DNA from 3 places in the Ectothiorhodospira shaposhnikovii genome. Region 3 is predicted to be linked to each of the others. Evidence: predicted binding sites of a transcription regulator. Region 3 holds the regulator's gene; each other region holds the start of a gene.
The links. Region 3 encodes sigma-54, which starts transcription at its own class of promoters, with help from an activator protein. Its sites were predicted from a motif close to TGGCANGNTNCNTGCTT; they were not measured.
Positions count from the first base shown of each region.

Region 1: a site for sigma-54 is predicted at 2,655-2,671, ahead of glnL (nitrogen regulation protein NR(II)). Genes of this name have one in related genera too.
Region 2: a site for sigma-54 is predicted at 2,286-2,302, ahead of fliL (flagellar basal body-associated protein FliL). Genes of this name have one in related genera too.

Region 1 is NZ_CP178333.1:3,193,643-3,197,748, forward strand. It holds gene ACLF6L_RS14715 (cation diffusion facilitator family transporter) at 1-128, shown strand, start outside; gene glnA (glutamate--ammonia ligase) at 387-1,796, shown strand; gene ACLF6L_RS14725 (DUF4124 domain-containing protein) at 1,903-2,454, shown strand; gene glnL (nitrogen regulation protein NR(II)) at 2,684-3,751, shown strand; gene ntrC (nitrogen regulation protein NR(I)) at 3,744-4,106, shown strand, end outside.
Region 2 is NZ_CP178333.1:1,927,341-1,931,446, forward strand. It holds gene fliO (flagellar biosynthetic protein FliO) at 1-207, opposite strand, end outside; gene fliN (flagellar motor switch protein FliN) at 216-770, opposite strand; gene fliM (flagellar motor switch protein FliM) at 767-1,747, opposite strand; gene fliL (flagellar basal body-associated protein FliL) at 1,757-2,254, opposite strand; gene ACLF6L_RS08810 (flagellar hook-length control protein FliK) at 2,540-3,616, opposite strand; gene fliJ (flagellar export protein FliJ) at 3,687-4,106, opposite strand, start outside.
Region 3 is NZ_CP178333.1:660,740-664,845, forward strand. It holds gene hprK (HPr(Ser) kinase/phosphatase) at 1-366, opposite strand, end outside; gene ACLF6L_RS02905 (PTS sugar transporter subunit IIA) at 363-836, opposite strand; gene hpf (ribosome hibernation-promoting factor, HPF/YfiA family) at 844-1,167, opposite strand; gene ACLF6L_RS02915 (RNA polymerase factor sigma-54) at 1,222-2,739, opposite strand; gene lptB (LPS export ABC transporter ATP-binding protein) at 2,906-3,631, opposite strand; gene lptA (lipopolysaccharide transport periplasmic protein LptA) at 3,628-4,106, opposite strand, start outside.

The sequences.
Region 1 (4,106 bases), 880 kb from region 3:
TGGAGCTGCAGTTGCCCCTCGGGCTTTTCAACAACCTGGCGGAGGCCCAGGCCGTTGCCCGTCAACTGGTGACGGCGAGCCTGCGTGCAGAGGATGTGGGTCAGGTAGAGGTGCTGTTCCGGCACTGACAGGCACCGCTGACGGGCATTGTTCACGAAAAGACACACACCAAACGCCCCAAAACAGCGCAAAATACCTAAAAACGCACTAAGATTGCGCATGCGATCATTGAGCAAGCCCAAAAATTCGCACCAAAAGGCCTCCGCAACCCAGCTCAACACCATGGCACGCTTCATGCTTCCCATGGTTCGACCGAATTGAACGCCCGCACCGCGCGGGAATCCGTTTCAACAGGCCTCTCTCATTCAAGCCCTGGAGGAGTACGCATGTCAGCAGCAGACGTTCTGAATATGATCAAGGAAAACGGCGCCAAATTCGTCGATTTCCGTTTTGTGGACAGCCGCGGCAAGGAACAGCACGTGACCGTGCCCGCCCACACCGTCGATGAGGACGTGCTGGAAGGCGGCAAGATGTTCGACGGCTCCTCCATCGCCGGCTGGAAGGGCATCAACGAATCCGACATGATCCTCATGCCCGATGTGGATACCGCCGTCATGGATCCCTTCTTTGACGAGCCTACCCTGAACCTGCGCTGCGACGTGGTGGAACCGGCCACCATGCAGGGCTATGACCGCTGCCCCCGCTCCCTGGCCAAGCGCGCCGAGGCCTATCTGGCCAGCACCGGCATCGCCGACACCTGCCTGTGGGGTCCGGAAAACGAATTCTTCGTCTTTGACGACATCAAGTGGGGCAACTCCATTCAGGGCGCCTTCTTCAAGATCGACTCCGACGAGGCCTCCTGGAACTCCGAAAAGGTGTTCGAAGACGGCAACATCGGTCACCGCCCCTCCGTGAAGGGCGGCTACTTCCCGGTTCCCCCGGTGGACAGCCTGCAGGACCTGCGCTCCGCCATGTGCCTGGTGCTGGAGGAAATGGGCCTCAAGACCGAAGTGCACCACCACGAAGTGGCCACCGCCGGCCAGTGCGAGATCGGTGTCGGCGCCGGCACCCTGACCCGCAAGGCCGACGAGGTACTGATCCTCAAGTACGTGATCCAGAATGTGGCCCACAACTACGGCAAGACCGCCACCTTCATGCCCAAGCCTCTGGTGGGCGATAACGGCAGCGGCATGCACGTGCACCAGTCCCTGGCCAAGGACGGGCAGAACCTGTTTGCCGGCGACAAGTACGGCGGCCTGTCCGAAACCGCCCTGTACTACATCGGCGGCATCATCAAGCACGCCCGCGCCCTGAACGCCTTCACCAACGCCTCCACCAACAGCTACAAGCGTCTGGTGCCCGGCTTCGAAGCCCCGGTGATGCTGGCCTACTCCGCCCGCAACCGTTCCGCTTCCATCCGGATTCCGTGGGTGTCCAGCCCCAAGGCCCGCCGCATCGAGGTGCGCTTCCCGGACTCCACCGCCAACCCCTACCTGGCCTTCTCCGCCATGCTGATGGCCGGCCTGGACGGCATCCAGAACAAGATCCATCCCGGCGAGGCCATGGACAAGAACCTGTACGACCTGCCTCCCGAAGAGGAAAAGCAGATCCCGCAGGTCTGCCATGCCCTGGACCAGGCTCTGGAAGCCCTCAACAAGGACCGCGCCTTCCTGACCGCCGGCGGCGTATTCACCGACGACATGATCGATGCCTACATTGATCTGAAGATGGAAGAAGTGACCCGCCTGCGCATGACCACCCACCCGGTGGAGTTCGATCTGTACTACAGTCTGTAAGTACAAGACGGGCCACGGTCCAGAACGCAAAACCCCCGGCTTGCCGGGGGTTTTGCTTTTCTGTATTACAGACCACAAGACCAGAGCGGAAACACAGGACGACATCATGCCCCTGCTGCCATTGCTGTTGCTGTTGCTGCTACCGGCCCAGCCCGCCCATGCCCAGATCTACCACTGGATCGATGAACAGGGCCGCACCACCTTCGGTGACACGCCGCCGGAAGGCGTGGAGGCACGCCCCGTCCATGTTGAGCAGCCCACAACCACCCCCGGGCTACCCGAAATCCGGCGCACGCCCACCGCACCCGATGAAACCGCCGAGCGGGAAGCGGCGGAAACCTACCAGCAACTCTCCATCAGCAGCCCCGAAAATGCCGGGGTCGTACGCACCAATATTGAACAGGTATCGGTTGCGCTTCACCTGACCCCGGAACTTCAGACCGACAAGGGCCACCGCATCCGCATCCGCCTGGACGGCAACGCCACCACCATCACCCAGACCCCAAGAACCACGCTGCAGAACGTGACCCCGGGGACACACACACTGCAGGCGGAGATCCTGGATCGCGACGGGAACGTCCTGATCCGCTCCGAAACAACCACATTCCATCTTTTGCGCACCACTGTGCAGCAGCAATCCCGCCCCCGCGCACCCTGACGATGTCATCAGGGCAGTCCACGGCAGCATGTCCGGGCCCGGAAAAGTCACTTGACCACGCCATTGCACCACCATGGTGCGTGCTATGATCCCAGGATGCCCACACGCCCGACGGGGATATTCCGGCCCAGACATGAATAGCTGAAGCCTGCCGCCGACTTCCTGGACAACCTCGCCGGCCCCCTTGTGCCCGCCCGCACTGGCCCGATTTTTGCATTGGGGAGTCTGTATGCCTCAAGATCACAACCTGCATCGACAGTTACTGGAAACCCTGACCACCGCCGTCCTGGTAACGGACGCCCGATTGTGTCTGGTCTACATGAACCCGGCGGCGGAAATGCTGATGGAGATGAGCCTGAACCGGATTCAGGGACTGTCCATCCAAGGGCTGTTTCGTGAGGACGAAACCTTCATCACCAGCCTGCGACAGTCCCTTGAAACCGGCCACCCCTTCACGGAACGGGAACGACTTCTAGGGCTGCACTACGCCCGTGAAGTCACCGTGGATCTGACCGCTTCCCCCATCTCCGAGCCGGGGCACCCCCGCCAACTCCTGGTGGAACTGATCCAGGTCGACCGGCAGCTGCGCATCACCCGGGAAGAACAACTCCTCAACCAGCAATCCGCCACCCGGGCACTGGTTCGCGGCCTGGCCCATGAGATCAAGAATCCCCTGGGCGGACTTCGCGGCGCGGCCCAACTGCTGGAACGGGAACTGCCGGACCCGGAGCTAAGGGAATACACCCGCATCATCATCGGCGAGGCGGACCGCCTGCAAAATCTGGTCAACCGCATGCTGGGTCCAAACAGCCTGCCCCAGTGCAGGCGCCTGAACATTCACAGGGTACTGGAGCATGTGCGCAGCCTGGTGAGCGTGGAGGCCCCGGAAGGCATTCAGATCCAAACCGACTATGACCCCAGCATTCCCGACGTCAACGCCGACCAGGACATGCTGATCCAGTCGGTACTCAATATCGTGCGCAACGCGGTGCAGGCCATGGGTGACACCGGGAAAATCAGACTGAGGACCCGGGTGCGACGCCAGTACACCATCGGCCAGATCCGCCACAAGCTGGTGGCCCTGATCCAGGTGATCGACGACGGGCCGGGCATCAGCGAGGACATCCGCGAGCGCATCTTTTTCCCCATGGTCTCGGGTCGCGCCGGCGGCACGGGACTCGGGCTCTCCATCGCCCAGTCACTGCTCAACCAGATGGGCGGCCTGATCGAATGCACTTCCCGTCCTGGGCAGACAGTATTCTCACTGCTGATCCCCGTGGAGCTTATGGATGACTAGACGCGAACACATATGGGTCATTGATGACGACCGCTCCATCCGATGGGTGCTGGAACGGGCGATGAACAAGGCGGGCATCGAAGTCACCTCCTTCGCCTCCGCCTCGGAGGCGCTGGAGTGCTTTGAACGTGATGCCCCCGATGCCCTGGTGACCGACATTCGCATGCCGGGCATGGATGGCCTGGAACTGCTCAGCCGGCTGCAGCGCGAACACCCCGAGCTGCCCGTCATCATCATGACCGCCCACTCGGACCTGGAAAGCGCAGTCTCTGCGTATCAGGGCGGCGCTTTCGAATATCTGCCCAAGCCCTTCGACGTGGACGATGCCGTCTCGCTGGTGAAGCGGGCCTGCCAG
Region 2 (4,106 bases), 1.3 Mb from region 3:
CATGCCGCCCATGCGGCGCATCATGAAGCCCAGCACCAGGATGGCGAAGATCACCAGGATCAGGCCCATCACCAGTTGTCCCAGATAGGCCGCGCCATCCCCCGTGATGCCAGGTCCGGGCACGCCCCCTCCCGACTCACCCGCCGACACGGCCAGGGGCATGAGCAGAAGCAGCACCACACCGATGAAGGGCTTGAGTAGGGACATGGGACGCCTCACTTGAGCTTGCGAACCCGTTCCGCCGGGCTGATCACGTCGGTCAGGCGGATACCGAACTTCTCGTTCACCACCACCACCTCGCCATGGGCCACCAGGGTGCCGTTGACCATCACGTCCAGGGGTTCTCCGGCCAGGCGATCCAGTTCCACCACGGAACCCTGGTTGAGCTGCAGCAGGTTACGGATGGGGATCCTGGTCCGCCCGATTTCCATGGAGATGGTCACGGGCACGTCCAGGATCACACCCAGGTTGACCTCGGCACCGCCCTCGGCACCCCGACCGGGGGTGGCTTCGGCACCCAGATCCTCAAAGGACATTCTGGGCGTGGGATCCTTCCAGGCATTACCCTTGTTGGCGGCCTCGCCACTCGCGGCACCGCCTGCATCCTGTGCGCCCCCGGCGGCCTCATCGGCGGCCGGGGCACTCCCTCCGGCCTTCTGGTCCGCCTCGGCCTGTTCGGCCAGGGCCGCCGCCCAGATATCCTCTTCTTCGGCTTCGGGTTTGTTGTCCTGATCTTTGTCACTCATGGAGGTCATCCTCGCTGTATTCATTCACTGAGCCGGATCGGCCCGGTAATCTTGATGGCATTGAAACCGTCCGACGTGCCGAAACGACCGCGAAACACGGGGATGCCCTCGGCCCGGATCGTGACTTCCTCGGGAATTTCCACCGGAATGATGTCACCGGGCTTGAGGTTGATCATGTCGGCCACGGTGAGCTCGGTCTCCGTCAGCTTGGCGGTGAGTTCCACCTGCACCATCTTGAGTTCCTCGCGCAGAGCCTTGACCCAGCGGTCATCCACGTCCGCCCGATCGCTCTGCAACCCCGTGTCCAGCTGTTCACGGATGGGCTCGATCATGGAATACGGCATGGTCACGTGCATTTCACCGCCACCGCCGTCCAGTTCCACGTGAAAGGAGCAGACCACCACCACCTCGGTGGGGCTGACGATATTGGCGAACTGGGGATTGACCTCGGAGCGGTTGTATTCAAAGTCCAGATCCATCACCGGTGCCCAGGCCTTTTTCAGATCCGTGAAGGACTGGTCCAGCAACATGCGGATCACCCGCAGTTCCGTCGGGGTGAACTCCCGCCCTTCGATCTTGGCGTGATAGCGACCGTCCCCGCCGAAGAAATTGTCCACCAGGATGAACACCAGCTTGGGGTCGAGCACGAACAGTGCGGTACCCCGCAGCGGCCGGACCCGGACCATGTTGAGGCTGGTGGGCACATACAGGGAGTGCACGTATTCCCCGAACTTCATCATCTTGACCCCGCCCACGGAAATCTCCGCCGAGCGACGCAGGAGTTCGAACAGCCCGATGCGCATGTAACGGGCAAAGCGCTCGTTGATCATCTCCAGGGTGGGCATGCGCCCCCGGACGATACGATCCTGGGTGGTCAGGTCGTATTCCCTGGCCACGCCATCGTGAGCGAGCAACTGATCCTCGGTCTCCACCGCACCGCTGTCCACCCCGTGCAGCAGGGCATCAATCTCGTCCTGGGAAAGAAGATCACTGGTGGCCATCACTCTGCCTCACTGCATCACAAGACTGTTGAAGTACACCGCTTCCACCTGGGTGCGTTCTCCCCGCGTGCCCAGCACGTTGATCACTTCCTCCAGCACTTCAGCGCGAACCTGTTCCTTGCCTGCCTCGGTGATCAGATCGTCATAGGTCTTGTTGCCGATGAGGATCATCAGGTTATTGCGGATGACCGGCATGTGGCGGTTCACCCCGTCCAGCACGGCCTGATCCCGCGCCATGACCACGATGCCCACCTGCACGAAGCGTATCCGGCCCGAGCCCTGGAAATTCACCACCAGCGGAGGGTCCAGAGGCAGATAAATGGCCGGCCGCACCGGCTCCGGACGATCCTGCCCCGGCTCGCTACCGCCCAGCAGATACCAGGCAATCCCGCCGCCGGCCCCGGCGGCCACCAAGGTGGTCAGCAGAATGATCACTATCAGCTTCAGCATGCCGCCCTTGCCCTTGGTGGGCTTGGGGGCGGCGGTTTTTTCAGGTTTTTTGGCCATGACTGCCTGGGCCTCCGTTTTTCATGGAAAGAAGCAACACCCGTGCCAGATAAAAAAGAAACACAAAGTGCAATAAAATCAATTACCTGAGAACCAGGAACACCAGGACGTGACGAAATATTGACGACCGACGACAGCCACGGGACGACGGGCCGACACGGCCCGCCGGAAAGGCAAGGTGTACAGGGAGGGAATTATACGGTGGTCGGACAGGAGACGCCGCCCCGAAGAGGCGCGGCATCGACGACGGCACCTTCCGCGGCCGCTAGAGGCCGGGAAAGGTGATCAGGCATAGGCATCCAGAAGGCCGGTACCGTTCGGATCGGCGGCGCCCGCGGTCCCGTCTCCGGCGACACGCGGATCGACACCGTCGGGATCATCCGGACGCAATCCGGCCTCGTCCCGAGCCATCTCGTCCTGTCCGCCGGCCTCGCGACCGGAAACATCCACATCACCCAACTGCACGCCGCTGTCGGCAAACATCTCCCGCAGCCTGGGCATGGCGGCATCCAGTGCCTCGCGGGCCTGGGGATGATGGGCCAGGAACTGAATATTGGCACGATCGCCCTCCATGGTGATGCGCACCTCCAGCGGCCCCAGGTGGGGTGGGCTCAACCTCAGTTCCGCCCCCTGCATGTTCTGGTTCACCATCCACAGGACCCGGCTGCCCACCGCCTGCCCCCAGTTGGGGCGTGACATCGGCACGTCCACATCCAGGGCACGCAGGGGGAGGGGCTGCGTCGGGGAATGGGGCTGGGCCTGACCGGCAGGCAATGTCTCGGCACTGGTCGGCGCCAGGGGAGCGGCCGCGTCACGCCCGCCCTCCCCGCCCAACCGGGCCACCAGGGCATGCAACGCCTGAGGCATGATCGGGCTCCCGTCCTGTTGTGCCGCTCCCGCACCCTGCTGCCCGTGCAACACCTGGGTCAACGCCGCCGTCAGCGCGGTGAGCCCGCCCCCTTCCGGGCGACGATCCCCCCCGGGATTGAAGGATTCCCCGGCAATTCCCGGCAATCCCCGGCCCGTCTCGGCCAGTTGCTGCCATGCCGCCAGCAGGGAGGCCATTGCGGTATCGTCCCCCTCCTGCCGCAGATCCTCCAGGGTGATGCCGGCCTCATCCATGAGCCGAGCCAGCCAGTCGGGCGGGAAAATCATCGCCGTCGGATCCTGCGCCAGCAAGGCATCCAGGGCCACGGACTGCATCGGGTCCGGATGGCCGCCCGTCAGCTGCTGCAACTGTCCCAGCAGGCTCAGGTGAAAATCGGCGCCCTCCCCGGTCAGGGCAGCGATAGGACTGCGCGAATCCCCCCCCAGGGCAGGCAGGGCGTTCAGTGCAGAAAAGGGCATGAATGACATGTTCATGGCCAGACCCTCGACAGTATCAGGTGAGTCCCGAAATGATGATAAACGTTTGCAATATACGGGCCAGGAATCACTCGATGTCATGTCGCCGGCGACCGTTACGGTCGTCCTGCTCCGCCTGTTCCCGTCGGTCCTGCGCCCTGCGCTCTTCGTGCTGGAACTGTTCGACCACACGATTGAGGGCCTCGGTCTTGCCCCGGGCCTCCACCCAACGCCCACGGCTCATTTCCAGTTCGCGCCGAGCGGCGGCCACCAGCCTCGCCTGCTGTTCGATCGCTTCATTGAGACGGTGCAGAAACAGGCGGTAGTCCCGCACCGACATGCCGGTCATGCCCACCCCGCTTTGGGACTCGAAGCGCTGGGCATACTCGTCACGGTAGCTGCTCAGCTCCTCCAGACGCGCGACGCGCTCTTCCAGGGCCTGCTGTGATTGACCCAGGCGCTGTGCGGCCAGTTGCTGGCGGTTATCCGCCACCTGTACCACGGGTTC
Region 3 (4,106 bases):
GCTGTGCAGGGTGGTGGAGAGCAGGGGGACGGACTGCCTGTCCGCCAGGGCGCACAGTTCCGGCTGAACCGCCAGACCGTCGGTGACGATCAGGAGGGCCGCCGTGCCGTTCACCAGCTGTTCCAGGATGTCCCGCTGGGAGTTCTTGCGCAGGTTCCACAGATAGCGCATCTCGTCCGGACCCAGCACCTGGATCTGGTTGGGATGGATGATGTTCAGGTGTCCGACCAGTGAGGTACTGCCGTGAGGCGTGGCCTGGTGAGCGATCCGGCGTTCCCTGCCCTGATGACCGGCCACCCAGCGCAGGGCCAGGCGTTCTCCCATGGCCTCGACGACGTGATGGACGGTAAGGGGGGGCGTGGTCACGGTGAGTCTGGGCTTTCGGTATCCCAGTGGTGTACCAGGTCCAGCAGATCTTCCGGTCCTTTGGCGCTACGCAGTCGGGCCAGGGTCTCCGGATCGGAGAACATGCGCGCGAGCAATGCGAGGATCTGCAGGTGTTCGTCGGTACATTCGGTCGGCACCACCAGGGCAAACAGGATGTCCACCGGTTCGCTGTCCGGGGCGTCGTAGTCCACGCCCTTGCCCAGCTTGAGCAGGGCGGCACAGGCCTCGTCGGCTCCGGCCAGCCGGCCGTGGGGGATGGCGACGCCATGCCCCAGGCCGGTGCTGCCCAGGCGTTCCCGGGCCAGCAGGCTGTCGAAGATCTCTCCCTGGGTCAGCCTGGGCAGGTGGCTCGAAAGCATTTCACCCAGCATCTCCAGAGCGCGTTTCTTGCTGCTGACGTCCGGCAGACAGCAGACGCGCTCCGGAGCGAGAAGATCACCGATGTTCATGGATATCTCACCCGACGTGGTTGCGGTGGGAGCCTTCGGCGCGGTGATGGTCCTTGAGCTTCTCCTTGTGCTTGACCACCTGACGGTCCAGCTTGTCGACCAGGGCATCAATGGCTGCATACATGTCGGCATGGGTGGCGTCGGCAAAAATGGTGTTGCCGCTGACCAGCATGTTGGCTTCCGCCTTCTGCTGCAGTTTCTCCACGGTCAGGACCACGTGCACGTCGATGACGTTGTCGAAATGGCGCTCCAGGCGCTGGAACTTGTCATTGACATAGTCGCGCAGGGCGTCGGTCAGGTCCACGTGGTGACCGGTGAGGTTGATCTGCATGAGATGACTCCTTGGTTTGGAATGTGAAAGTGAAGCTGAGGCCTGGTTATGGATTCAGACGAGGCGCTTGCGTTCGTTGGATGGCGGGATCGCCATGGCCTCGCGATACTTGGCAACGGTGCGCCTCGCTACCTGGATGCCCCGATCCACCAGGATCTGGGCAATCTTGCTGTCACTCAGGGGCTTGCCCTGGGGTTCTTCGGCAATCAGTTTGCGAATCATGGCACGGATGGCCGTGGCGGAGCACTCACCGCCGTCGGACGTCCCCACATGGCTGGAGAAGAAATACTTGAATTCGTAAATCCCTCTTGGGGTGTGCATGTACTTCTGGGTGGTGACGCGGGAGATGGTGGATTCGTGCATCTCCAGTTGCTCGGCGATATCCCGCAGCACCAGGGGTTTCATGGCCTCGTCGCCGTGTTCCAGAAAGGCGCGTTGATGTTCCACGATGGCGGTGCCTACACGCAGCAGGGTCTCGTTGCGGCTTTGCAGGCTTTTGATGAACCAGCGGGCCTCCTGCAGGCTGTTGCGCAGATAGACATTGTCCTGGCTGGAATCGGCCCGACGCACAAAGCTGGCATAAAGTGGGTTGACCCGCAACCGGGGCGCGACTTCCGGATTCAGTTCCACCTGCCAGCATCCCTCGCGCTTGCGCACGAAGACGTCGGGAATGATGTATTCCGGTGCGCTGGAGCTGATCAGGGTGCCCGGGCGTGGGTTCAGGCTCTGGATCAGGGCGATCACCGCCTGCAATTCGCCGTCGGCCAGACCCAGTCGGCGCTGGACACCCTTGAAGTCGCGGGTGCCCAGGGCTTCCAGGTGATCACGCACCAGGGTCCTGGCCTCGGCCAGCCAGGGCGTCTCCGGCGCGAACTGCTCCAGTTGCAGCAGCAGGCACTCGGCAAGATCCCGTGCACCCACGCCCACGGGATCCAGGTGCTGGACCATGCGCAGCACGGCTTCCACCTCGTCCAGCTCCAGTTCCATCTCCTGGTCCTGGGCCAGGCCGGCGTGGATCTGCTCGATGGGTTCGGCCAGATAGCCGTCATCGTTGATGGCATCGATGATGGTCATGGCGATGACCTGGTCCCGCTCGCTCAGGGGCGACAGGTGAATCTGCCAGAGAAGGTGGTCACGCAGGTCTTCGCCGGGTGCACTCTGGTTCTCGAACAGGTCGCGACCGTCGTTGTCCATCTGGCCGCCGCCGGCGGTCGGCATGTCGTAGAGGTCTTCCCAGTTGCTGTCCACGGGCAGCTCCTCGGGAATGGTTTCCGAGGGTTCGCTGGTGTTGTCCCGTTCGGCGGGCTCGTCGAATTCTCGGCTCCCCGCATCCTTGTCGGCGTTGTCGGCGCCGGAGGTCATGCCTTCATGTTGGGTGTTTTCATCCATGCCGGTATCCAGGTCGGCATCCGCGCCTTCCAGGGCTTCCAGCATCGGGTTGGTCTCCAGCGTTTCCTGGATCTGGGCCTGAAGCTCCAATGTGGACAGCTGCAGCAGCCGGATGGCCTGCTGCAGCTGCGGTGTCATGGTAAGGCTCTGGCCGAGACGGAGCTGGACAGAAGGTTTCAGCATAGGATGTGGCGTGCCACCGGAATCGTCAGGCAGGAGTTGAAGGGTCCGGGCAGTATCGACGGTGCCTTGCCGCCACGTGCCGGGTCTGTCATCCGGATTATACGTCCTGGCACGAAAAATGTGACCCAGTGTGGGGAAACCATGCGTTGGCTCAAAAACTTTACTTTCATAGTCGGAAATGATCGCCCAGGTAGACCCGCCTGACCTGGGGGTCTGCCAGCACCACTTCCGGCGGCCCCTCGCTGATCAGGTGTCCGTCGCTCAGGATATAGGCGCGATTGCAGATGCCCAGGGTTTCACGGACGTTGTGATCGGTGATCAGTACCCCGATATTCCGGGAGACCAGATGGGTGATGATGCGCTGAATTTCGATCACGGAGATGGGGTCTACCCCGGCAAAGGGCTCATCAAGCAGGATGAAGGCCGGTTCGGTGGCCAGGGCGCGGGCGATTTCCACCCGCCGCCGCTCACCCCCCGAGAGGCTGATGCCCAGGCTCTCGCGGATATGCATGATCTGAAACTCTTCCAGTAGGGATTCCATGTGCTCATGGCGCTGGCCGCGGCTGAGGTCGCGGCGTGTTTCCAGCACGGCAAGCAGGTTGTCTTCCACCGACAACTTGCGAAAGACCGAGGCCTCCTGGGGCAGATAGCCGATGCCCAACTGGGCGCGGGCATGCATGGGCAGGGGGGTGATGTCCCTGCCGTCCAGTTCGATGCGCCCACCGTCGCAGGGGATGAGGCCGACGATCATGTAAAAACAGGTGGTCTTGCCGGCGCCGTTGGGACCCAGCAGGCCCACGACCTCACCGCTGTTCACCTGCAGTGATACACCGTCCACCGGCTTGCGGGCGCGGTACTGCTTGACCAGGTCGTGGGTCTGCAGACGACTCATGGCGTCCCCTCGACAGGGGCGGGGGGCTGTTCCCTGGGCGTGAAGATGGCCTCGACGCGGCCGGTGTCCCCGGTGCGGGCCTCCAGCGTGGCCGTGCGCAGGTCATAGGTGATGCGGCTGCCCCGGAACTCGTCCGTGCCCTGTCGCACGCGGGCATTGCCGCTCAGTTCCATGCGTTGCTCGTTGGGGAGGAACTCCATCCGCGCGGCTTCGGCCCGGACTTCCCGCCCCTGCGGGTCCTGAGTGCGCAGGGTGGCCGGTTGACCTTCTGCGGTCATGCGTTCCAGCACCCGGCCCGGGGTATGGACGGTGACCGTATCGCCGCTGATTTCCGTGGCGCCCTGGGTGATGCGTACGCTGCCCCGGTAGGTGCTGATGCCCCGGTTGTCGTCCAGGGTGGCCGAGTCCGCCTCGATGCGGATGGGCAATGTCCGGTCCACCTGCGCCTGGAGTGGTCCGGCCGGCAGCAGGATGG